3 regions of the Streptomyces sp. NPDC031111 genome follow, and region 3 is predicted to be linked to each of the others. Evidence: riboswitches for the same ligand, from Rfam matches in the RefSeq annotation. Region 3 holds a riboswitch; each other region holds the start of a gene.

Region 1 (7,779 bases), on a different contig from region 3:
CTCAGCCCTTGAAGCGGGGGAAGGCCGAGCGGCCGGCGTACACCGCGGCGTCGTCGAGGATCTCCTCGATGCGCAGCAGCTGGTTGTACTTGGCGACGCGCTCGGAGCGGGCCGGGGCGCCCGTCTTGATCTGGCCGCAGTTGGTGGCGACGGCCAGGTCGGCGATGGTGACGTCCTCGGTCTCGCCGGAGCGGTGGGACATCATGCACTTGAAGCCGTTGCGCTGGGCGAGCTCGACGGCGTCCAGGGTCTCGGTCAGCGAGCCGATCTGGTTGACCTTGACCAGCAGGGCGTTGGCGGCGCCCTCCTCGATGCCGCGGGCCAGGCGCTCCGGGTTGGTGACGAACAGGTCGTCGCCGACGAGCTGGACCTTGTCACCGAGCTTGGCGGTGATGGTCTTCCAGCCCTCCCAGTCGTCCTCGAACAGCGGGTCCTCGATGGAGACGAGCGGGTACGCGTCGACGAGCTCGGCGTAGTACTCGGTCATCTCGGCGGCGGAGCGCTCCTTGCCCTCGAAGGTGTAGGAGCCGTCCTTGTAGAACTCGGACGCGGCGACGTCGAGGGCGAGGGCGATCTGCTCGCCGGGGGTGTAGCCGGCCTCCTTGATGGCCTCGAGGATGAGGTCGAGGGCCTCACGGTTGGAGCCGAGGTTCGGGGCGAAGCCACCCTCGTCGCCGAGGCCGGTGGCCAGGCCCTTGCTCTTCAGGACCTTCTTCAGCGTGTGGTAGACCTCGGCACCCCAGCGCAGGGCCTCGGAGAAGGACTCCGCGCCGATCGGGGCGATCATGAACTCCTGGATGTCCACGTTGGAGTCGGCGTGCGAGCCGCCGTTCAGGATGTTCATCATCGGCACCGGGAGCAGGTGCGCGTTGGGGCCGCCCAGGTAGCGGAAGAGCGGCAGGTCGCTGGCCTCGGAGGCGGCGTGGGCGACGGCGAGCGAGACGCCGAGGATGGCGTTGGCGCCGAGTGAGCCCTTGTTGTCGGTGGCGTCCAGGTCGAACATCGCCTGGTCGATCAGGCGCTGCTCGGTGGCGTCGTAGCCGACGAGCTCCGGGCCGATCTGCTCGATGACGGCCAGTACGGCCTTCTCGACGCCCTTGCCCAGGTAACGGTTGGCATCGCCGTCACGGAGTTCGATGGCCTCGAAGGCGCCGGTGGAGGCGCCGGACGGGACGGCGGCACGACCCGTGCTGCCGTCGTCGAGGCCGACCTCGACCTCGACCGTGGGGTTGCCTCGGGAGTCCAGGATTTCCCGGGCTACGACGACGTCGATGGACGGCACGAGCATCTCCTTCTTGGATGTGACGCGGGTGAGCAGGACCCCGGGGGGTCTTGCGAGACCGAGCCTAACCGGCTCCGGGCGATCGGCCAGCGGTCGACCGTCCCGTGGACAGAACCGAGAGTAAATTGTTTCCGAACGGAACAAAGACGTTTCCCGGAAACAGGACGGAACCGGTGCCGGTCATGACGTGAAAACCCCGCCCCGGTGCGTACGGGGGAAAACGCACCGGGGCGGGGAGCGGGGAGGCCGCTGCTGCTTACTTCAGGTGCAGCTGCTGGCCCGGGTAGATGAGGTCGGCGTCGTCGACGATGTCGTCGTTCAGCTCGAACAGCTTGGCCCAGCCGCCCTCGACGTCGTGCTCGGCGGCGATGGAGCTGAGGGTGTCGCCCTTGACGACCTTGTACTCGCCGTCGCCCTTCGCGACCTTCTTGCCGGTCGGGGTGGTGACGGTCTTCTTCTCGGCCTTCGGCTCGGCGGCCGGGCGCTCGGCGGAGCGGGACGCCTTCTGCTCGGCCTCACGGGTCTCGGTGGAGCCGGTGCTCTGCGAGGAGCCCGAGTCGTCCGAGGCGGAGCCGGTGTAGGCGGCGTTGGACAGGCCCTTGCCGCAGACCGGCCAGGCGCCCTTGCCCTGGCCCGCGAGGACCTTCTCGGCGATCTCGATCTGCTGGGCCTTGGTGGCCTGGTCGGCGGTGGCGGCGTACTGGGTGCCGCCGTAGCCGGCCCAGGTGGAGGCGGAGAACTGCAGACCGCCGTAGTAGCCGTTGCCGGTGTTGATGGACCAGTTGCCGCCGGACTCGCACTGGGCGACGGCGTCCCACTCGGAGGCGGTGGCGGCGGAGGCGTTGCCGGCCGCCATCAGCGGGGCGGCGACGGCGGCGGAGGCGACACCGGCGACGGCGATCGCGCGGGTGGCCTTGGACGGACGACGGTGCTTGCCCTTGCCGGAAAACAGCATGGATGGATCCCCTCACCGACGCCTGCGAGGTGAGCTGTCGGGTTCGGGCCGGTTGAGTTGCCCGGCCACGTCCCTCCCGGGACGCGGCTTCACCCCAAGCCGGATCCGGCGTCAACTGCCCGGACACGGCGCTTACCTTGGGTCCCCCGCTCCTGCCTACGGCGCATGACGCGACGACTGTTCCCGTGCTGCCACTGGCAGGATTCGGCGTGGCGGCAGCCGGGGCCCGCGGTGGCGAGCGGTCACGACCGTAGACACGCGATCCGCGGAATTTCAAAGACGATCAGGGCTTCTGAGACCTATCTCTCACAGCCTTTAAACCGGACATTCACCGCGAACCATGACGCCAACTACCGCCGCGTCCATGCCCTTTCGGGTGTCACCTTTCGCCCGGTTCGACCCCGACCTCGAGCTCCTGGCCGGGCAGGATGAGGTCCGGGTCGGCGCCGACGACCTGCTCGTTCTCGGCGTAGAGCGACCGCCATCCGCCGTCGAGCTCAAGGGAGTCGGCGATGGACGACAGACTGTCGCCGGTGCGCACGGTGTACGAACCGTCGGCGGCGTCGCGGGATGCGTCGGTTCCGCGCGAGGCATGCCGGCCGGACGAACCGGGCGTGCGGTCCGCACCCGCGCCCTCCTCGGCACTGGCGCCGCGGTGGCGGCCATTGCCGCTGTTCTGCCCCTCGGTGACCGCCGAAGAACCTTCACTCTGCCCGGACTTGTCCGACTCGTCACTCTTCGGGGTGGCCGAGGCGGAGGGGGAGGCGCTGGATCCGTCGTCCGAGCCGGTGTCCGAATCGCCGCCCGACTCGGTGGATTTGTCCGACTCAGCCGATTCATCGGCCGAATCCTCACCATCGGACGACGGGTCGGCGGTGGCCGACGGAGAGGAGGAAGCGGACGATTCACCGGAGTGGGACGATCCGGACGAGTCCGAGGAATCGGATGAATCCGAGGAGTCGGAGGAGTCGTCCGAGGAGCCGGACGGGTCCGACGTCGGGTCCTCCGACACGCCCGTGTCGATGTCCGCCGACGCCGAGTCCTGGTTCAGGCCCGCGAGCAGTCCGCAGGCCCGCCACGCGCCGACCCCCCGGTCGGCGAGGACCCTCTCGGCCACGGCTATCTGCTGGCCCCGGCTGGCCTGGTCGGCGCTGGGCGCGTAGTCCAGGCCGCCGTAGTTCTCCCAGTCGTCCTGGGTCAACTGAAGGCCGCCGTAGTAGCCGTTGCCGGTGTTCTGGCTCCAGGAGCCGCCGCTCTCGCACTCGGCGACGCGGTCCCAGGTCGAGCCGTCGGCCGCGCTGGCGCTGCCCGCCCCGAGGAGCGGGATCGCGATGGCGGAGCCGGTCACTCCGGCCGCGACGAGGAGAGCCGGAGCCTGGCGGGGGCGACGGTGCCGACCGTTCCCGGAGAGCATGCGGAGACCTTTCGCGAGACAGCAATGACCGGCGCGGCGAAGGGATACCGATACACCGCACTTGATGGGTGAACGTATCGGCAGACGATCACTTGTCACAAGTTCATGCCGCGCAGATCACGTGAAGATCACAGAGTTGAGGGCGTGTCATGTTTGCGCGGGTCCTGCCGTGGGGACAGGAGTGAATTCCACGGGGAGGGTGCGCAGTCCGCGCATGATGAGGCCGCCCCGCCAGCGGAGTTCGGCCGGTTCCACCGCGAGCCGCAGGTCCGGCAGACGGGTCAGCAGGGTGGCGAGCGCGGTCTGGCCCTCCAGGCGGGCCAGCGGGGCGCCCAGGCAGTAGTGGATGCCGTGGCCGTATCCGAGGTGCTGGTTGTCGCGCCGGCCGAGGTCGAGCAGGTCCGGGTCGGCGAACCGTTCCGGATCCCGGTCCGCGGCGGCCAGGACGACGAGGACCGGGTCACCGGCCGCGACGTGCTGCCCGCCGATGGTGACCGGCTCGGTGGCGAACCGCCACGTGGCCAGCTCCACCGGACCGTCGTAGCGCAGGAGTTCCTCGACGCCGGTCTCCAGCAGACCGCGTTTCCCGGCGGCGAGGGACCGTTGCAGACGTTCACGCTGACCGGGGTGGGTCAGCAGGGCGTAGGTGCCGTTGCCGATCAGGTTGACGGTGGTCTCGAAACCGGCGAACAGCAGGATGAACGCCATCGCGGCGGCCTCGTTCTCGGTGAGGTGCTCACCGTGGTCGGAGGCGCGGATGAGGCCGGAGATGAGGTCCTCGCCGGGGGCGGGGTCGGCGGGGAGCGCCTCGCGCTTGCGGTGGATCAGCTCGGCGAGATACCCGCGCATCTTCTTCACGGACCGGGCGACGCCACCGCGCGGCCCTCCGCCGTGACGGATCATCATGCCCGCCCAGTCCCGGAAGTCGTCCTGGTCCTCGCGCGGGACGCCGAGCAGGTCGCAGATGGCGTAGATGGGGAGGGGGAAGGCGAACTCGTGGATGAGGTCGGCGGAGCCGTTGTCCGCGAACCGGTCGATGAGCCCGTCGGTGAGCTCCCGCACCCGGGGCGCGAACTCGGCGACGCGGCGCGGGGTGAACGCCTTGCTGACGAGCCGGCGCAGCCGGGTGTGGTCCGGCGGGTCGATGTTGAGCAGGTGCGTCATCAGCTCGGCCTGCCGCTCCCCGGGGATCCCGGTCTTCCCCTTGGCGTGCGCCGGCTCGTCGTGGTGCGCGGGGTTCTTGGACAGCCGGCTGTCGGCGAGGGCCTGCTTGGCATCGACGTACCGCGTGACCAGCCACGCCTCGACCCCACTGGGCAACCGCGTCCTGCGCACGGGCGCGTGCTCACGGAGCCAGGCGTAGGCGGGATAGGGATCGGCGGCGAACTCCCAGGTGAAGAGTTCGGGAGCGGCGGGCTGGTCATGCATGCGGCGACCCTAACGGGCGGGACACCTCAGGGGGCGCGGGGCAGCACCCTCAGGGGCGCGGGGAACTGCGCGAAGGGGGGTCCGGGGGCGGAGCCCCCGGGGACGGGACGGGAAGGGGCGGCGGGGGCGAAAAACCCTCCCGGGCGCCGCACCCCCGCTCTCAGCCCTCGCGCCCCTCCGCGAAGCGAATCGCGTCGCGATACACCCGCGCCGCCGCCCGCAACGCCGCCTCCGGATCAACCCCCGCCGCCTCCGCCCGCACCGCCAGGGCGAGCAGTTCGTAGCCGATGCCCTCACCCATCGGGAGGGGGACGGAGAGGTCGGCGGTGCGGACGCGGGACGCCAGCTTCGCGGTGAGGGCGAGGGCGGGCTGCCCGAGGGGGATGCCGTCGGTCACGGACTCGCGCCGCTTCTCGACCGCCTTGGTCCGCAGCCAGTGCTCCTTGACGTCCTCCGGCGTGGCCGCCGTCTCCTCGCCGAAGACATGCGGATGCCGGTGGATCAGCTTGGCCACGATCCCGCCGGCCACGTCGTCCACGGAGAACGGCTCCTGCGGGTGCTCCTCGGCGATCCGCGCGTGGAAGACGACCTGGAGCAGGACGTCCCCCAGCTCCTCGCGCAGCTCGTCCCGGTCCCCCTCCTCGATGGCCTCGACGAGTTCGTACGCCTCCTCGATGCCGTACTTCGCCAGGCCCTTGTGGGTCTGCTGGGAGGACCACGGGCACTCGGCGCGGATACGGTCCATGACCTGCACGAGGTCGAGCAACCGGGCGCCCGGCAGGTCGTAGGAGGCGGGCAGCAGCTCCAGCTCGGGCATCCGGACCCTCCCGGACCCGGCGAGGCGGGCCAGGCCGTCGGTGAGCGCGGGCTCGCCCTCGCCGGTGGCGACGACCACCACCGTCCGCCCTCCGGCACAGGCGTCGACGACCTCCTCGGCGGTCGGTGCCGCCTCCTCGACCGATATGCCCGCCTCCCGCAGATACGGCAGCTGCGGATGGGCGCCGTCCGCGCACAGCACCCGGTCGGCCGCGTGCAGGGCCTGCCAGGCCGGCCAGGACAGCAGCCCCGGCGCGACCCGGTGGCTGGTGGTGAGCAGGACGACGCGGCCGGGGGCGTCGGCTTCGGTGGTCGGAGCGGGACTGATTGCGTTCACGCTCCGAAACTAGCCCACCCCGCCGACACCTCCGGAGTTATCCACAGGCGGTCCGGCCGGTCAGAGCGCCTGCGGCGCCTCCGCCGCCGTGGTGACGTCCCGCACCCACGGCGTCCTGGCGTCGACGCGGCTGCTCTTCTCGACGTCCCAGCTGCCGTAGCGCGGGTTGAGGTCCACGTCGAGGTCCTTGCTCGCCTCGGACAGCGCCTGCCAGAACTCGGGCCGGCTGGTGTCGGTGCCGAGCTGCTGGGCGAGCTTCTGGGCCTGGATCTGGAGGCGGAGGTTCTCGTCGAGGCGCTGCGGCGGGATGCCGTACTGCTGGAGCCAGGCCGCCTCCAGCCCCTCGGCGCCCCCGGCCTGCTGCTCCAGACCGGACCGCATCCGCTGGACCTCCCGGGGGCTGACGCTCACGCCCGCGTCCCGCGCGGCGCGCTCCAGCACCCGGTCCAGGACCATGCCGTGCAGGGTGTCCCGGGTGAGGCTGCCGGTCCGGGCGATGGCCTGCTGGTACTGGGCGTCGTCCGGTACGGCCGCCCGCTGGGCGGCGCGGACCTCGTCGACCCGGTTCTCCAGCTGCGACACGGTGATCCGCTCGCCGCCGACGACGGCTGCCGCACCGGGGTGCGCGTCGTTGCCGCAGGCGGTGAGCAGGGGCGCCGCTGCGGCGATCGCGGCGGTGAGGAGGAGCGCGGTGCGACGGCGGCGGTGCAAGGAGACCTCCTGAGGAGAGCTTGTGCGGCGGTGCACAAAGTCTTGCGGTGATCGATGGTAGGCATCGGCCAAGCTCTGGCCAACCCATTCGACCAACGATTCACGTCGACTTCCGGCACCGGCACCCGGACCGCGTACGGCCGTACGGCCTCTCCGCGCGGGCCGCGCGGCCCGCACCGCCCGCGCCGCACCCGCCTATCCGCGCACCTGTCCCAGCCACTGGAGGGTCCGCCGGATGTCGGCGGCCAGCGGGTGCCCGGGGCCCTGCACGCGTTCCACGTCGTGCAGCAGCCGCACCAGCGTGTCGTGGGCGGCGGCCCGGTCGCCGAGGGCGAGCAGCAGATGGCCGATGCGGCGCCGCACGTCATGGGCGAGCTGCGGGTCGCCGGCCGCGACGTACTGGTTCTCGTAGTACGGCAGCAGCGCCCGGTACTCGGCGAGCGCCGCCGCGGGTTCGCCGAGCTGCTCCAGGCACTGCGCGGCCTCGTAGCGGTGGCGCAGGGACTGCGGGTCGGCCTGGCCGGCCTCGGCGGCGCGTTCGTCGGCGAGGCGGCGCAGTTCGGGCAGGGCGCGCCGGTACTGGCCGTCGTCCAGGAGCGTGGCCGCGTACTGCTTGCGCAGGGTGCGGACGACCGGGGAGTGCTCGCCGTGCTGCTCGGCGGCGACGGGCAGGATCGAGCCGAGGATGTCGACGGCCTGGGTGATGCGGCCCTCGCCGAGCAGCCGCTTCACCTCGTCCACGGCGGCGGCGACATCGGCCTTCTCCGCCACCGGCGCGGACGGCGCGGCGGGCGCCGGCTGGGGAGCGGGTGTACGCGCGCGGTCCGGCCAGGGGG
Region 2 (7,779 bases), 200 kb from region 3:
CGCCGCCGGCGCCGACGACTTCGCCGACCGGGCCAGCCGCACCCAGGAGCGCATCGACCTCAAGGCACAGCAGGAGGCCGAGCGCAGGCGGGCGGCGGAGGAGGCGGCCCGCAAGGAGCGGCTGCGTCCGAAGTTCGCGCTCCCCGTCGCACAGCACGGACTCAGCGCCTACTACGGCCAGTCCGGCATCAACTGGATGTCCGTCCACACCGGCATCGACTTCCCCGTCTCGTACGGTGCGCCGGTGATGGCCGCGACCGACGGCACGGTGCGCACGCAGTACAACTCCGCCTACGGCAACATGATGATCGTGACGGCGAAGGACGGCACGGAGACGTGGTACTGCCACCTCTCCAGCTACCAGATCCCCTCCGGCTCGACCGTGAAGGCCGGCGACCGGATCGCGTTCTCCGGGAACTCGGGCAACTCGACCGGCCCGCACCTGCACTTCGAGGTCCGCCCGGGCGGCGGCTCGGCGATCGACCCGCTCGCCTGGTTCCGCAGCCACGGCCTCGACCCGTCGTAGGAGCCGGAGGCCCCGTAGGACCGTCCCCCCGACGGGTCGCGGCCCGCCGCTACAGCTTCTCCACCGGCGCGTACCGCAGCAGCAGCCGCTTGGGCTTGGTCTCCCCGAAGTCGATAGTCGCCTCCGCGTTCGCCCCCGTGCCCTTCACGGCGACCACGGTGCCGAGCCCGAACTGGTCGTGCGTGACCCGGTCCCCGACCGCCAGCGACACCACGGGCTTCTCCGATGTCCGCCGGGTGGCGAAGCCGGACGCTCCCGAAGCCGACGAGCGGGAGCGGGACGACGACAGCGAGGCCGCCACCCCCGACACCGGGCCGGAGGACACGGGCCCGCTCGCCCCCGTCCGCTTCCACTCCAGGTGGGCGGCCGGGATCTCCTCCAGGAACCGCGAGGGCGGGTTGTAGGAGGGCTGCCCCCACGCGCTGCGCAGCGTCGAGCGGGTCAGGTACAGCCGCTCCCGCGCACGCGTGATGCCGACGTACGCCAGGCGCCGCTCCTCCTCCAGTTCCTTGGTCTGGCCGAGGGCGCGCATGTGCGGGAAGACGCCGTCCTCCATGCCGGTGAGGAAGACGACCGGGAACTCCAGTCCCTTGGCGGTGTGCAGGGTCATCAGGGTGATGACGCCGGAGCCGTCCTCGTCCTCGTCGGGGATCTGGTCGGAGTCGGCGACCAGGGCGACCTGCTCCAGGAAGTCGGACAGCGCGACCGACTCGCCCTCCCCGCGCTCCTGCTCGAACTCCAGGGCGACAGCGGCGAGTTCCTGGAGGTTCTCGATCCGGGTCTCGTCCTGCGGATCGGTGGAGGCCTGCAACTCGGCGAGGTAGCCGGTGCGTTCGAGGATCGCCTCCAGCACCGTGGCCGGGCCCGCCCCGGAATCCACGACCGTACGGAGGTCCTCCATCAGCGTGTTGAACCGCTTCACCGCGTTCGATGACCGCGCGGCCATGCCGTACGCCTCGTCGACGCGCTTCAGCGCCTGCGGGAAGCTGATCTTCTCGCGCTGTGCGAGGGCGTCGATCATGGCCTCCGCGCGGTCGCCGATGCCCCGCTTGGGGACGTTGAGGATGCGGCGCAGCGGCACCGAGTCCTCGGGGTTGGCGAGCACCCGCAGATAGGCCAGGACGTCCCGGACCTCCTTGCGCTCGTAGAAGCGGACGCCGCCGACGACCTTGTAGGGCAGGCCGACGCGGATGAAGATCTCCTCGAAGACACGGGACTGGGCGTTGGTGCGGTAGAAGACGGCGACGTCGCCCGCCTTGGCCTCCCCCGCGTCCGTGAGGCGGTCTATCTCGTCGGCGACGAACTGCGCCTCGTCGTGCTCGGTGTCGGCGACGTACCCGGTGATCCGGGCGCCCGAGCCGGCGTTGGTCCACAGGTTCTTCGGCCGGCGCGACTCGTTGCGCTCGATGACGGCGTTGGCGGCGCTCAGGATGGTCTGCGTGGAGCGGTAGTTCTGCTCCAGCAGGATCGTCGTCGCGTCCGGGTAGTCCTCCTCGAACTGGAGGATGTTGCGGATCGTCGCGCCGCGGAAGGCGTAGATCGACTGGTCGGCGTCGCCCACGACGCACAGCTCTGCGGGCGGGACCTCGGCCTCCGGCGGTACGTCGACCGGGTGCTCGGAGGTGCCGACGAGCTCGCGGACCAGGGCGTACTGGGCGTGGTTGGTGTCCTGGTACTCGTCGACCAGGACGTGGCGGAAGCGGCGGCGGTAGTGCTCGGCCACGTCCGGGAAGGCGCGGAGCAGATTGACCGTCGTCATGATCAGGTCGTCGAAGTCGAGGGCGTTCGCCTCGCGCAGCCGGGACTGGTACAGCGCGTAGGCCTGGGCGAGGGTCTTCTCGAAGCCGTCGCCCGCCTGGGCCGCGAAGTCCTCCTCGTCGATCAGCTCGTTCTTCAGATTGCTGATCTTGGCGCTGAAGGACTTCGGCGGGAAGCGCTTGGGGTCGAGGTCGAGGTCGCGGCAGACCAGGGCCATCAGCCGCTTGGAGTCGGCGGCGTCGTAGATCGAGAACGACGACGTGAAGCCGAGCTTCTTGCTCTCGCGGCGCAGGATGCGCACGCACGCGCTGTGGAACGTCATGACCCACATGGCGTTGGCACGCGGGCCGACGAGCTGCTCGACGCGCTCCTTCATCTCGCCCGCGGCCTTGTTGGTGAAGGTGATCGCGAGGATCTGGCCCGGGTGGACGTGCCGCTCGGCCAGCAGATGGGCGATGCGGTGGGTGAGCACGCGGGTCTTGCCGGAGCCGGCGCCGGCCACGATGAGCAGCGGGGAGCCGGAGTGCACGACGGCGGCGCGCTGGTTGTCGTTGAGCCCTTCCAGCAGCGCGGCGGAGTCGATCACCGGGCGCGGGGCGCCGTCGCGGTAGTAGGCGTCCCTCTCCGGCGGCACGTCGAACTTCCCGCCGAACAGGTCGTCCGGAATCTGCTCCGGTACGTGCTCGTCCTCGGGCGGTGGCGGGGGCTCGTCCGAGGGGCCCCGCTGGGCCTGGAGGTCCGCCAGGAAGCTGTCGTCAAAGAGGCTGCTCATCGCTCTCCGAGTCTAGGGCGCCGCACCGACAACCCGGGGCCACCCCGGGAACATCCCTGGTTTCCGGCCGTCGGGCCGGAACGCACACCCGCCGGCACCGCACCCGCACCCTGAGTGACCGGACGCACAAGGTCACGAAAATGTATCGGGCATATCACCCATCAACCTTCACAGGCGCCACACCAGTTGGCTACGGTGCGGGCGGGCCGTACGACCCCCACCGGCGAACCCCGCCGGGCCGCGCGGCCCCCGCCGAGTCCGTCACTGCCCGCCGTGGCAGCCGGAGCCGGGGACCCACCGAGACCTTGGGGTGAATCGGCCCACTCCTTCGTGGAGCGGCCGTAGGGCAACCCTTCCGAAGCACCACCCGCCCGAACCCGACAGCTAACCCGGTAGGCGGAGCACTGGAAGGAGTCGCCTCCCTTGGCGTCGCACCGCAAGTCGCGCACCCCCGGCCCGCGCGTGGCAGGCATACGGACCCCGGCCCTCGCCACCGCCGCCCTGACCTCCGTGGCGCTGCTGTCCCAGACGGCCAACGCCGCCCCCTCGGACGACAGGCCGAGCCTGGAGGAGGTGGAGAAGAAGGTCGACGACCTGTACCGCCAGGCGGAGTCGGCGACCGAGAAGTACAACGCGGCCAAGGAGAAGACCGCGAAGCAGCGCACGCGCGTCGACACCCTCCTCGACGACGTGGCCAAGCGCACGCAGCGGCTCAACGAGGCGCGGGAGGAGCTGGGTTCCTTCGCCGCCGCCCAGTACCGGACCGGTGCCGGCGTCCCCGACACGGCGACCTTCCTGCTCGCGGACACGCCGCAGGACATCTTCGACCAGCGCCAGGTGATGGACCGGATGACCGGCCGCCAGAAGCAGGCGGTCGACGACTACGTCACACAGCAGTCCCAGACGATGAAGAAGCGCCAGGAGGCCACCAAGAGCCTCGAGACGCTCACCGAGTCACAGGGCGACCTGAAGACGGCCAAGGCCACCGTCCAGAAGAAGCTCGCCGACGCGCGCGAGCTGATGTCGAAGCTGACCGCCGAGGAGAAGGCGCGGCTGGCGGCGATCGAGAAGAAGAAGCAGGAGGAGGCCGCCCGCAAGGCCGCCGAGCTCGCCCGGCAGCAGGCGGAGCAGCAGGCCGAGGAGGAGGCCGCCCAGCAGGAGGCGGCCCAGCAGGACAGCGGCACCTCGGGCTCGTCCGAGTCCTCCGGCTCGACCACCTCCCCGTCGACGTCGACCGACTCCTCGTACGCCGCCAAGGCCGAGAAGGCCCTCGCCTTCGCCCGCGCGCAGATCGGCAAGCCGTACGTCTGGGGCGCCACCGGCCCCGGCTCCTACGACTGCTCCGGCCTCACCCAGGCCGCCTGGAAGGCCGCCGGCGTCACCATCCCGCGCACCACCTACGACCAGGTCGACGCGGGCACGACGGTCCCCGTCTCCCAGGCCCAGCCCGGTGACCTGGTCTTCTTCTACGACGACATCACCCACGTGGGCATCTACATCGGCAACGGGATGATGATCCACGCCCCGAAGCCCGGTACGTACGTCCGCGAGGAGTCGATCTACTACGACGGCGAGTCCTCGATCCACAGCATCGTGCGCCCGGCCTGATCGTCACCGGGCGCCGGAGGTGGACAGGGGTCAGGTCCAGAGCACGGCGATGAAGACGTTCGCCGTGGTCAGCAGCCCGACGAGGCCGAACATGCCCTTGTCCACCTTCTCCTCGTCCCGCTTCACATAGACCAGGCCGAGGATCACGATCAGCAGCGCCAGCTTCACGCCGATCTTGATGTTGTCGACGGAGTAGTCCTGCGCCTGGTTGAGGCCGACCAGCACCACACCGGTGACCAGCATCGTCAGCGCGCCGTGCAGCATCGCGGGGACGAACCGGGCGGTGCCCTGGCCCATCGCCTTGATCTGGGTGAGGAAGCCGCCGAGGAGCGAGGCGATACCGATGATGTGCAGACCGACGAAGAGGTGGATGAGTACGTCCATGGGGCCGGAGCCTAACCATCCCCACCCCATAGCAGTCCGCCGCCCTCACCTCCCCGCCCTTCCCCACATCGGTCATCACACAGAGTGAAGGCGACGAAGCCGGGACCGGATCGCGGTCACTTACGGTCACCCGTCGGTCCGGTCGCGCCAGTTCCGCACAACCCGTTACCGGGGCGGCGCGGCCGGGCCTAGCGTCCTCCCCCAGGTGACCGGCTCTCCACCGCCGCCCGGACCAGGGGCGGCAGCCGGCCACCACCGCCGAGAAAGGTCCGGCGGCGGACGGCTCCCCCTGTGCACCCCCCGCCGCCGGACCGACGGACGGGGGTCCGCTCCCGGCGGTCGTCGGAAAGGAGCAGGAGTCCAGGTGGCAGCGCACCGCAGGACCCGGCAGCGCGTGACGGGCGGCACCAGGGCCCGCACGGCCGCCGCCATCGCCCTCGCCGGCGCGGCCACCGCGACCGGCCTCGACGGGACGGGACACGCCGAACCGCAGCCGACACCGGGCCGGGTGAAGGCCGACGTGGACCGGCTCCACCGGGAGGCGGAGGTCGCCACCGAGAAGTACAACGGCGCGAAGGAGAAGGCCGACTCGGCGCAGCGGCGGCTGCGCGACCTCCAGGACGAGGCGGCCCGCCGGAAGGACCGGCTCAACTCCGCGCGAGCCGCCCTGGGTTCGGTCGCGGCGGCGCAGTACCGCGGCGCCGGCCTGGACCCCGCCCTTCAGCTCGTCCTCTCCGAGGACCCCGACGGCTATCTGGAGGGCGCCGCGCTGGCCGAGCGGGCGGGCAGTCGCCAGAACGCGGCCGTGGGGCGCGTGCGCGAACAGCTCCGGGAGATCGAGCGGTTGCGCGGTGCCGCACGCGTCGAGGTGGCCTCGCTGACGTCCCGCAGGGCCGAGCTGAAGCGGCACCGGAAGACGGTCGACGCCAAGCTGACCGAGGCCCGCCGCCTGCTGTCCCGGCTGACACCGGAGCAGCGCGCGGGACTCACCCCCGGCTCCTCGACCGCCCCGACCCCCACCACCGCCAAGGCCCCCGGCCCTCGCGCGGCGGCCGCCGTCTCCTACGCCCACCAGAAGCTCGGCAGCCCCTACGTCTGGGGCGCGACCGGCCCCGACGCCTTCGACTGCTCGGGCCTCGTCCAGGCCGCGTACCGCTCCGCCGGAGTCGCCCTCCCCCGCACGACCTACGCCCAGATCGACGCCGGCCGCCGTATCCCCCGCTCCGAACTCCTCCCCGGCGACCTGGTCTTCTTCTACTCCGGCATCAGCCACGTCGGCATCTACGTCGGCGACGGCCGAATGATCCACGCCCCGAACCCCTCGGCCCCGGTACGGGTGGCCCCCATCGACGAGATGCCCTTCGCGGGCGCGACGCGCGTGACCTAAGTACGCGCGTACGTGACGAAGGCGACCCAGGCACCTCCGGTGACGGCGAACCGGGGGCCCTGAGGGCCGAGCTTCGAGTCCCGGACGTGGATGGTGTGGGGGCAGGCGGCCACTTCGACGCAGGCAGCGTCCTCGAAGTCACTGTGGCTGGACTTGCGCCAGTCCAGGGCTACTTCGAGGCAGTTGCTGCCTTCGCTGTCGCTGTAGCTGGACTTGAACCACGTCAAGCGCTCACTCACTGCCTCTCAGCCACCCCTCTGATGAACTCGGCAGACTCCTCAACACTGAGAGCGTGCATGCGGATCATGCCATGCTTACGCGACAACTCACTGACCTTGCCAGGGCTGACGTACAGCGCACTCGTCCCCTGCCCCTCGGCAAAGGCATAGAGCTCGTGCTCCTCCGTCTCCAGCAGGACGATCGGGCCGCTGAGCGCAACCCCTCCGCACCGACCGAACGGCAAGATCTGAATCGACACGTTGCGAAGCTGACCAACTTCGGTCAGATGACGCAACTGGCGACGCATGACGTCCTCTCCACCTACACCAGTACGTAGCGCAGCTTCGTAGATGAGGAAGCCATACATCACGCCAACCTTGCGCCTCAGCGCCTCAGCCCTGCGCAACCTGGCGGCAACGCGCTCGTTCACCGTCTCGTCGTCCAACGGTGGACAGCCACCCCCGATCAGCGCCTGTGCGTACTCCTCGGTCTGCAACAAGCCGGGGATGAGCAGCGGCTCGTAACAGGAAAAGCTGATGGCCTCGGCCTCGATGGCCATGAACTCCTTCGATCGTGCCGGGAACGGCTCCGGCTTCAGGTACTCCTGAGCCGCGACCAGCTTCCCGCCCGCCCCGCACAGTTGATCCGCGATCTGCAACAACCGCAGCGTGGGCCGACGGCGGCCGTTCTCCATCGACTTGACGTACTCGTAGTCGTACCCGGCCTCTTTTGCCAGCGACTCCCGGCCGACCCCGGCCTCCGCACGCCACAACTTGATCTGGCTGCCGCAGTACCGCCACGCGATCGGCGGCTGGGAGTTCACCTCGGTCGCCATAGACACCCCCGCAGGTCCCCGCAGGGTACAACCACTCGCTGTACCCGGTCCGTTACTCGTGAGGCTACGCACGAACCGAGACGGTGATCCCGCCAACCGCGAAACATCAACGCAAGGGATGACCCGCACATGCAGACCCCGTTGCCGCAGCCACTGCCTACGGCCGCCCCGAAGGACATCGAGTGGCGACTCCCCCGTCACGCACGCAGCGTCGGCCGGGCACGCACCCTGTTCCGCGAACAGGCGGCCATCTGGGAGCTGCCGCAGGACGTGACGGACACGGCGGAACT
Region 3 (7,779 bases):
TGATCCGGGTGCCGGAAATGGTCGTGAGATCGCCCAGCGGGAACAGCAGCGCCCCGGTGACCAGGGCCGAGACGGCGACCACGAGCGTGGCGACCAGACAGAAGGCCATGACCGTCGCGTACTTGGTGAGCAGCAGGCGGGTACGGCCGGCGGGCGCCACCAGGAGGTAGCGCAGGGTGCCGGCGTTCGCCTCGCCGGCGACGGCGTCGCCCGCGACCACCCCGATCGCCATCGGCAGGAAGAACGGCAGCGTGGCGGCGAGCGCGGTGAAGACCAGGAAGAGGCCGTTGTTGGTGACCTGCGAGATGAACGCCGGCCCGCCGCCCCCTCCTCCGCCACCACCCCCGGCCGACGAGCCGTCACCGGTCTCGATCCGCACGGCGATGCCGACCAGGACCGGCACGGCGGCCAGCACCCCGAGCAGGGCGAGGGTGCGCCAGCGCCGGAAGGTGGTGAGCAGCTCGCTGCGGAACAGACCGAGGGTCCACAGCGGACTCACCCCCGTCACCGTCTCAGCCCGCGACATCGAATCCCTCCCCGGTCAGCGCCACGAACGCGTCCTCCAGCGAGGCCCGTTCCACCCCGAAGCCGCGCACCCGGACCCCGGCGGTGACCAGTGCCGCGTTCACCTCGGCGAGGTCGCGCTCGGGCAGCTCGCCGGTCACCCGCTCCCCGTCCACCACGACATCGGCGACCCCCTGCTCCTTCAGCACCCTGGCCGCGTCCGCCGGGTCCGGTGTGGTCACCACCAGCCGGCCCCGGGCGCCCGCGGCCAGGTCGGCGACCGGGCCCTGGGTGATCAGCCGGCCCCGGGCCATCACGGCGGCGTGCGTGCACACCTGCTCGATCTCGTCGAGCAGGTGGGAGGAGAGGAAGACGGTCGTGCCGTCCGAGGCCAGCTCGCGGACGAGCGTGCGGATCTCCCGCATGCCCTGAGGGTCCAGCCCGTTGGTCGGCTCGTCCAGGACGAGCAGCCGGCGCGGCTGGAGCAGGGCGGCGGCGAGCCCGAGGCGCTGCTTCATGCCGAGGGAGTACGCCTTCGCCTTCTTGCCCGCGGCGGCCGTGAGGCCCACCCGGTCCAGGGCGGCGGAGACCCGGGCGCGCCGGGTGCGCGGGTCGGCGGTCGGGTCGGCGGCGTCGTAGCGGAGGAGGTTGTCACGGCCGGAGAGGAAGCCGTACAGGGCCGGGCCCTCGATGAGGGTGCCCACGTGGGGCAACACGGCGCGTGCGGAGCGCGGCATGGGGCGGCCCAGGACGTGCGCCGTGCCGGAGGTCGGCTCGATCAGGCCCATCAGCATGCGGATGGTGGTGGTCTTGCCCGAGCCGTTGGGACCGAGGAAGCCGAAGACGCTGCCCGCCGGGACGGTCAGGTGCAGACCGTCGACGGCGAGCTGTCCGCCGCGGTAGCGCTTGGTGAGCGCGCGGGTGATGATGACCCCCTCACCCGCGTGCGCCCCGTCCGGCTCGCTGGCGGACGCCTCGCCCATCGGCTCCCTCGTTCCCTGTCACGTCGTCACATCGTCACGTCGTAAGGCCCCGGGCTCTACTTCCCCGAGTTCGCCGCCTTCACGAGCGCGTCCTTGGTGACCGTGCCCGCGTAGACCTTGCCGTCCTCGGTGATCAGGGCGTTCACCAGGCGGGTGCTGAACACCGTGCCGGTGCCGAACTCGCCCTTGACCTGGTCGCCGAGGGAGCCGAGGAATCCGCCGAGGTCACCGCCGGCCCCGCCGGTGGGCAGGCCGCCCTCGGCGCCGGTGTCGAAGGTGGCGATGGAGTTCCAGCCCTCGCCGAGCATCTTCAGGCCGTCGAGTCCCTTGCCCAGGTCCTCCTCGGACTTCGGGGCCCGCTCCGGCCCGCCCGAGTGCTCCCGGCCGTGGTCGAGTTCGCCGTCCTCGGTCACCTTGGCGCCCTTGGGCGGGGTGAACTCGAACGTCGACGCGGCGGGCCGGTCGAAGCTCACCTGGGTGAAGCCGACGTCCACGACGGCGGCGCCGCCGCTCGCGGGGGTCAGCGTGAACTTCAGCGGCAGCCCCGTCCTGTGGTCGACCGCGATGCTGATCGCGCCGATCGTGGAGCCGGACTGCTTGGGCTTGACGACCAGCTTGTACGCGTCCCGGCCGGCCACCTGGGCGGTGCCGTCGACGGTGACGGACGTGGTGTCGTCGACCGACTTCAGCGCCTCCTCGGCGAAGTCGTCCGGGGTGGCCGGGGGCCGCTGCTCGCGGTCCTGGCCGGACTCGTCGACCGTGCCGTGGTAGACCTCGTTGGACGCGCTGTCGTAGCCCCAGACGTCCTTGCCGTTGTGGATCAGGCTGTACTCGGCGGCGTTCTCCAGGAGCGACAGCTTCTGCCGGTCCGGGCCGTCGGTCGCGACGCGCAGGGTGTGCGTGCCGGAGGCCAGTTCGGTGAGCTTGGCCGAGGGGTCGGCGGAGGAGCCGCCGTCCTCGCCGCGCTCCATGGCGCCGGAGGCGAGGCTGCTCTCCAGGCCGCCGAGGTTCGGCAGACCGAGGTCCGTGGTGATCTTCACGGTGCCGGACAGCTGCTCCACGTCCGACTTCGCGATCTTCTCCATCAGCTGCGCGGCGGTGATCTCCGGCAGGTCGGGGTCGCCCGAGTCGGCGATGGCGGGGACGAGCCCGATGGTCGCGGCCGCCACTCCCATCACCGTGACCGGGACGACGTACCGCGCGGCCCTGCGCCGCCCCGCGCGCGGCTCGTCGACCTCCCTCGCGGTCGTCATGTCGTCGGAATCGTACGGTGCCATGTGTGCCCTCCGTGGTCGGCGGCGGCTTCCGTCTCGTGTCCTCGCACCAGTCTCACCCTGAGCCGCCATTCTCACCCGAACCGGTGAGAAGTGGTGTTGTCCGTCGTTGTCCATCTGACCAAATCCGGCAGGCGGATTCGTCAGACCCCGGACGCAACTCCACGTACTGCTGCGGTATGACACGGGGGGCGGTTTCCTCCCCCGACCAGTAGGGGTCGGGGAGGAGTTCGGGCCGGCTCAGCCCGCGCGGTGCACCACCGCGTCGCACAGCTGCACCAGCGCGGCCTTCGCCTCGCACTCCCGCAGCGGGGCCAGTACCGCACGCGCCTCCTCGGCGTAGCGCACGGTGTCCCGGCGGGCCTGGTCCAGGGCCGGGTGGGCGCGCAGCAGCCGCAGCGCCTCGGCGTGCCGGGCGTCGTCGGTGAGGTCGGAGTCCAGCAGCTCGCACAGGGCGATGTCCTCGGCCAGTCCCAGCCGGGCCGCCCGCTCGCGCAGCCGCAGCACGGGCAGGGTGGCGATGCCCTCGCGCAGGTCGGTGCCGGGGGTCTTGCCGGACTCGTGGGAGTCGGAGGCGATGTCCAGGACGTCGTCGGCGAGCTGGAAGGCGACGCCGAGCCGCTCGCCGTACTGGGTGAGGACGTCCACGACCGTCTCGTCGGCGCCGGACATCATCGCGCCGAAGCGGCAGGAGACCGCGACCAGCGAGCCGGTCTTGCCGCCGAGCACGTCCAGGTAGTGGTCGACCGGGTCGCGGCCGTCCTGCGGTCCCGCGGTCTCCAGGATCTGACCGGTGACCAGCCGTTCGAACGCCTCGGCCTGGACCCGCACGGCCTCCGGTCCGAGGTCGGCCAGGATGTGCGAGGCCCGAGCGAAGAGGAAGTCGCCGGTGAGGACCGCGACGGAGTTGCCCCAGCGGGCGTTCGCGCTCGCGACTCCGCGCCGCACCTCGGCCTCGTCCATCACGTCGTCGTGGTACAGCGTGGCCAGGTGGGTCAGCTCCACGACCACGGCCGACGGCACGACACCGGGCGCGTAGGGGTCGCCGAACTGGGCGGCGAGCATCACGAGCAGCGGACGGAACCGCTTGCCGCCGGCCCGCACCAGGTGCTGGGCGGCGCCTGTGATGAAGGGCACCTCACTCTTGGTGGCCTCGAGCAGCCCCTCCTCGACAGCCGTCAATCCGGCCTGGACATCGGCTTCCAGAGCCTGGTCCCGCACGCTCAGCCCGAACGGCCCGACGACGGTCACGAGGGGTCTCCTGTCTGCTGGTGTCCACTGGTGATTACACGGTTTGTCGATAGGTCGCTGCCATCACTCAAGTCAGCGTATCCGGTCACGTTTCGATCACCGCCAGCGCCCAGGGTTACGGGCAGGGCGCTACGGGATCGAAAGGCGAGCGATTTTGATCGGTTGATAACAACGGACATTCCCTGACTTTCACGGACGTAGCGATCGACTCCTCGGCCCGGCCTCCGGCCCGCCGTCCGGACCGCTCCTCGCCGCGCGAACCATCCTGCCCGCCCCGACGTCCGATTTGCCGCAAATACCAAGCGAATTCCCCTTGGCGAGAAATGCGCTCGCGAGTGATCCCCAGTGAAGTGGGTCACGCGCACCCCGGTACCCGCACCACGGGCCTTCACTCCCCTTTCCCCCTTCCACAGAGTGGAGTTGACCCTTGGCACTCGCAAAGGATCAAGCGCCCAAAACACCCCAACTCAAGATCAAACGGCGTGATGCGTGACGGCCGCACTTGTTCCCGACATGTGCTCTCGCATACGTTCCCGGCCTGCCGGGTGGACGCCGAATCCTGCCGCCGCCCGCATCAACCACCGACGATCACTCATGACGGCAGGAGCGGGGGACCCAGGTAAGCCGCCGGGCCGGCCACGCGCCGGAACGGCTAGGGGTGAAGCCATGCCCGCAGGGGCACGGCCGGGCACTCTCCCGCCCGAACCCGACAGCTCACCTCGCAGGCGTAGGAGAGGAACCCAGACATGCCCACTTCCGGTCTGCACCGCCGCTTCGGCAACAGCCGCCTCGTCCGCTCCCTCGCCGTCGCCGGCACCGGCGTCGCCATGGTCGCCCTGCCGCTGGTCGGCGCCACCGGCGCCTCCGCGGCCACCACGGCCGACACGACGACCACCACGGCCGCCGCCACGACCGCCTACCCGGACAACCTCGACGGCTGGATCCGCGAGTCGCTGGACGTCATGGCGCAGCACGGCATCCCGGGCAGCTACGAGGGCATCCACCGCAACATCATGCGCGAGTCCTCCGGCAACCCGCTCGCCATCAACAACTGGGACTCCAACGCCGCCGCGGGCACCCCGTCGAAGGGCCTGCTCCAGGTCATCGACCCGACCTTCGCGGCCTACCACGTGCCCGGCACCGCCTTCGACCCGTACGACCCGGTCGCGAACATCACGGCGGCCTGCAACTACGCGGCCGACCGCTACGGCTCCATCGACAACGTCTTCGGCGCGTACTGAGCCACCCGCTGACGGCCCAGCACGGCCGTCTTGTCGAACAGTCGCTCGAGGACGACGGCCACGCCGTCGTCCTCGTTCGACGTGGTGACCTCGTCTGCCACCGCCTTCAGCTCGGGGTGCGCGTTGGCCATGGCGACGCCGTGGGCCGCCCAGTCGAACATGGGGATGTCGTTCGGCATGTCGCCGAAGGCGATCGTCCGCGCCGGGCTCAGCCCCAGGTGCTCGGCGGCCAGCGCCAGTCCCGTCGCCTTGGTCACCCCGCACGGCTGGAGCTCCACGGTGCCAGGACCCGACATGGTGACCGTGGCCAGCGAGCCCACCACCGACCGCGCCGCCGCCGCCAACGCGTCGTCGGACAGGTCCGGGTGGCGCAGCAGCACTTTGCTGATCGGCATGTCCCACAGCTCGGCCCGCCGCTCCACCCGTACGGCGGGCAGGGTCGGATGCGGCATCAGATAGCCGGGCTCGATCAGCGTCAGCCCGTCGACCCCGTCCTGGTCGACCGCGGCGTACACCTCCCCCACCTCGGCCTCGATCTTGCCGAGCGCGGTCTCCGCCAGTTCCCGGTCCAGCGTGACGGACCACAGCATCCGGTCCGCGCCGGCGTCGTACACCTGCGCACCCTGGCCGCACACCGCGAGCCCCGTGCAGCCGAGGTCGTCCAGGAGCGGACGCACCCTGGGGGCCGGTCGCCCCGTCACCACGAGGTGCCGGGCACCTGCCCGCTCCACCCGCGCGAGCGCGGCTAGGGACCGGTCGGACAGGGTGTCGTCGCCGCGCAGCAGCGTCCCGTCCAGGTCGGTGGCGATGAGTGAACAATCGGTGGGTGCGGCCATGATCAGAGAATACGGACAACACGACGGCGCGATTCACCGTGCATCACCGTGTACGGAACCGCTCGCTTTCCGTGCGCTTCCGCTTCCGTCATCGCCGGGTACGGACCGGTTCAGGACTCTTTCACCGTTTGGCAAGAACATGGTCCGCTATCTACCGTCCCCCCGCTCCGGGGCGGTACCTTCCAAGAGTCCAGGGGGGACTTGATCGGGGGGTCAGGTGAGCAGTGGACGCATGCGCGTGCTGAGGCCGGAGGAGCTCAGCGAGGGGGAACGGGAGCGCTGGCGGGAACTGCGCGCCGCGACGGACGCACCGCGCAACCCCTTCATGGAACCGGAGTTCACCGTCGCCGTGGGCCGGGTGCGTGCGCGGGCCCGGGTCGCGTCGCTGTACGAGGGCACGGAACCGGTGGGCTTCCTTCCGTACGAGCGGGGCGCGTGGGGGCAGGGCCGGGCGATCGGGCTCGGGGTGTCGGACTGCCAGGGCGCGGTCCTGGCTCCCGGTGTCGCCCTGGAGACCGGTGAACTGCTGCGCGGCTGCGCGGTGTCGAGCTTCGTCTTCGACAACCTGGAGGCCGACCAGGGGCTGCTGGTGCCGTACGCGGCGGAGGAGCACGCCACCTATGTCATCGACGTGGAGAAGGGCTACGAGACGTACGAGTCGGTGCTGCGCACCCAGTCGCCGAAGTTCCTGAAGACCACGCTGGCCAAGGAACGCAGGCTGGGCCGCCAGGCCGGGCCCGTGCGGTTCGTCTTCGACGAGCGCGACCCGGCCGCGCTGCGCGCGCTGATGGAGTGGAAGTCGGCGCAGTACCGCAGGACCGGGCGCCGCGACCGGTTCGCGCGGGAGTGGATCGCCCGGCTCGTGGGCCGGCTCGCCGAGACCCGGGCCCCGCAGTGCACGGGCACGCTGTCGGTCCTGTACGCCGGCGAACGCCCGGTCGCCGCGCACTTCGGGCTGCGTTCGGCGTCCGTGCTGGCCTGCTGGTTCCCGGCGTACGACCCGGAGTTCGCGAAGTACTCGCCGGGTCTCGTGCTGCATCTGCGGATGGCCGAGGCGGCGGCGGCCGAGGGCATCGGGATGCTCGACATGGGGCGCGGGGCGGCCGAGTACAAGGACTCGCTGAAGACCGGCGAACGCGCCGTGTACGAGGGGGCGGCCACCCGTCCGGGCGTGGGCGCCGCGCTGCACTGGCTGAGCCGCGAGCCCGCGCGCCGCGCGCAGGGCTTCGTCCGCGCCCGCCCGCGCCTCGCGTCGCTGGCGTCGCGGACCCTGAAGGGCGCGGCACGGCTGCGCCGGTCCTGAGGAGGGGGGAGGGACGGATGTCCCGGAGAACAGGCACGCAGGAGGAGATACGACGGTTCCTGGCCATCGGCGCGGTCCAGGTGGCCGACCTGGACCTGGCCGGTGACGAGGCCGTGCTGAGACCCGGCCCGGGAAGCCCGCCGGTGACGCACGGCGAGGTGTTCCTGCTGGTCAGACGGTCGGGCCGCCCGGTGGGGACACTGCTGACACACGTACCGGAGGGGCCGGACCCGCGGGCGGTGCTGACGGAGGCGGCCTCCGGAGTTCCGCGGGAGGCCGAGGGCGCGGGGGGCGCCGCGGAGCCGCCGTACGCCTCGGTCGTCGTGGCCACCCGGGAGCGCGCCGGGCAGCTCGCGCGGGCGCTGGACTCGCTGCTCGCGCAGGAGC

What was found. A riboswitch is a leader RNA that binds a small molecule or an ion and turns the genes downstream of it on or off. The one in region 3 is predicted to bind cyclic di-AMP.
Region 1: another riboswitch for cyclic di-AMP. It lies ahead of ACZ470_RS31835 (transglycosylase family protein); the one in region 3 lies ahead of ACZ470_RS04585 (transglycosylase SLT domain-containing protein).
Region 2: another riboswitch for cyclic di-AMP. It lies ahead of ACZ470_RS05565 (C40 family peptidase); the one in region 3 lies ahead of ACZ470_RS04585 (transglycosylase SLT domain-containing protein).

The regions. Positions count from the first base shown of each region.
Region 1 covers NZ_JBVIGS010000019.1:95,900-103,678, reverse strand. Annotated here, with positions in the region: gene eno (phosphopyruvate hydratase) at 2-1,282, opposite strand; gene ACZ470_RS31835 (transglycosylase family protein) at 1,539-2,237, opposite strand; cyclic di-AMP (ydaO/yuaA leader) riboswitch at 2,242-2,411, opposite strand; gene ACZ470_RS31830 (transglycosylase family protein) at 2,617-3,651, opposite strand; gene ACZ470_RS31825 (cytochrome P450 family protein) at 3,799-5,079, opposite strand; gene ACZ470_RS31820 (nucleoside triphosphate pyrophosphohydrolase) at 5,240-6,232, opposite strand; gene ACZ470_RS31815 (SurA N-terminal domain-containing protein) at 6,293-6,943, opposite strand; gene ACZ470_RS31810 (protein kinase domain-containing protein) at 7,139-7,779, opposite strand, start outside.
Region 2 covers NZ_JBVIGS010000002.1:396,412-404,190, reverse strand. Annotated here, with positions in the region: gene ACZ470_RS05575 (M23 family metallopeptidase) at 1-526, shown strand, start outside; gene pcrA (DNA helicase PcrA) at 576-3,056, opposite strand; cyclic di-AMP (ydaO/yuaA leader) riboswitch at 3,316-3,472, shown strand; gene ACZ470_RS05565 (C40 family peptidase) at 3,480-4,664, shown strand; gene ACZ470_RS05560 (hypothetical protein) at 4,695-5,048, opposite strand; gene ACZ470_RS05555 (C40 family peptidase) at 5,413-6,435, shown strand; gene ACZ470_RS05550 (DUF397 domain-containing protein) at 6,432-6,674, opposite strand; gene ACZ470_RS05545 (helix-turn-helix domain-containing protein) at 6,671-7,489, opposite strand; gene ACZ470_RS05540 (ATP-binding protein) at 7,619-7,779, shown strand, end outside.
Region 3 covers NZ_JBVIGS010000002.1:196,438-204,216, reverse strand. Annotated here, with positions in the region: gene ACZ470_RS04605 (ABC transporter permease) at 1-526, opposite strand, end outside; gene ACZ470_RS04600 (ABC transporter ATP-binding protein) at 513-1,487, opposite strand; gene ACZ470_RS04595 (LolA family protein) at 1,544-2,764, opposite strand; gene ACZ470_RS04590 (polyprenyl synthetase family protein) at 3,002-4,012, opposite strand; cyclic di-AMP (ydaO/yuaA leader) riboswitch at 4,585-4,755, shown strand; gene ACZ470_RS04585 (transglycosylase SLT domain-containing protein) at 4,759-5,253, shown strand; gene ACZ470_RS04580 (HAD family hydrolase) at 5,217-6,089, opposite strand; gene ACZ470_RS04575 (GNAT family N-acetyltransferase) at 6,322-7,392, shown strand; gene ACZ470_RS04570 (glycosyltransferase family 2 protein) at 7,410-7,779, shown strand, end outside.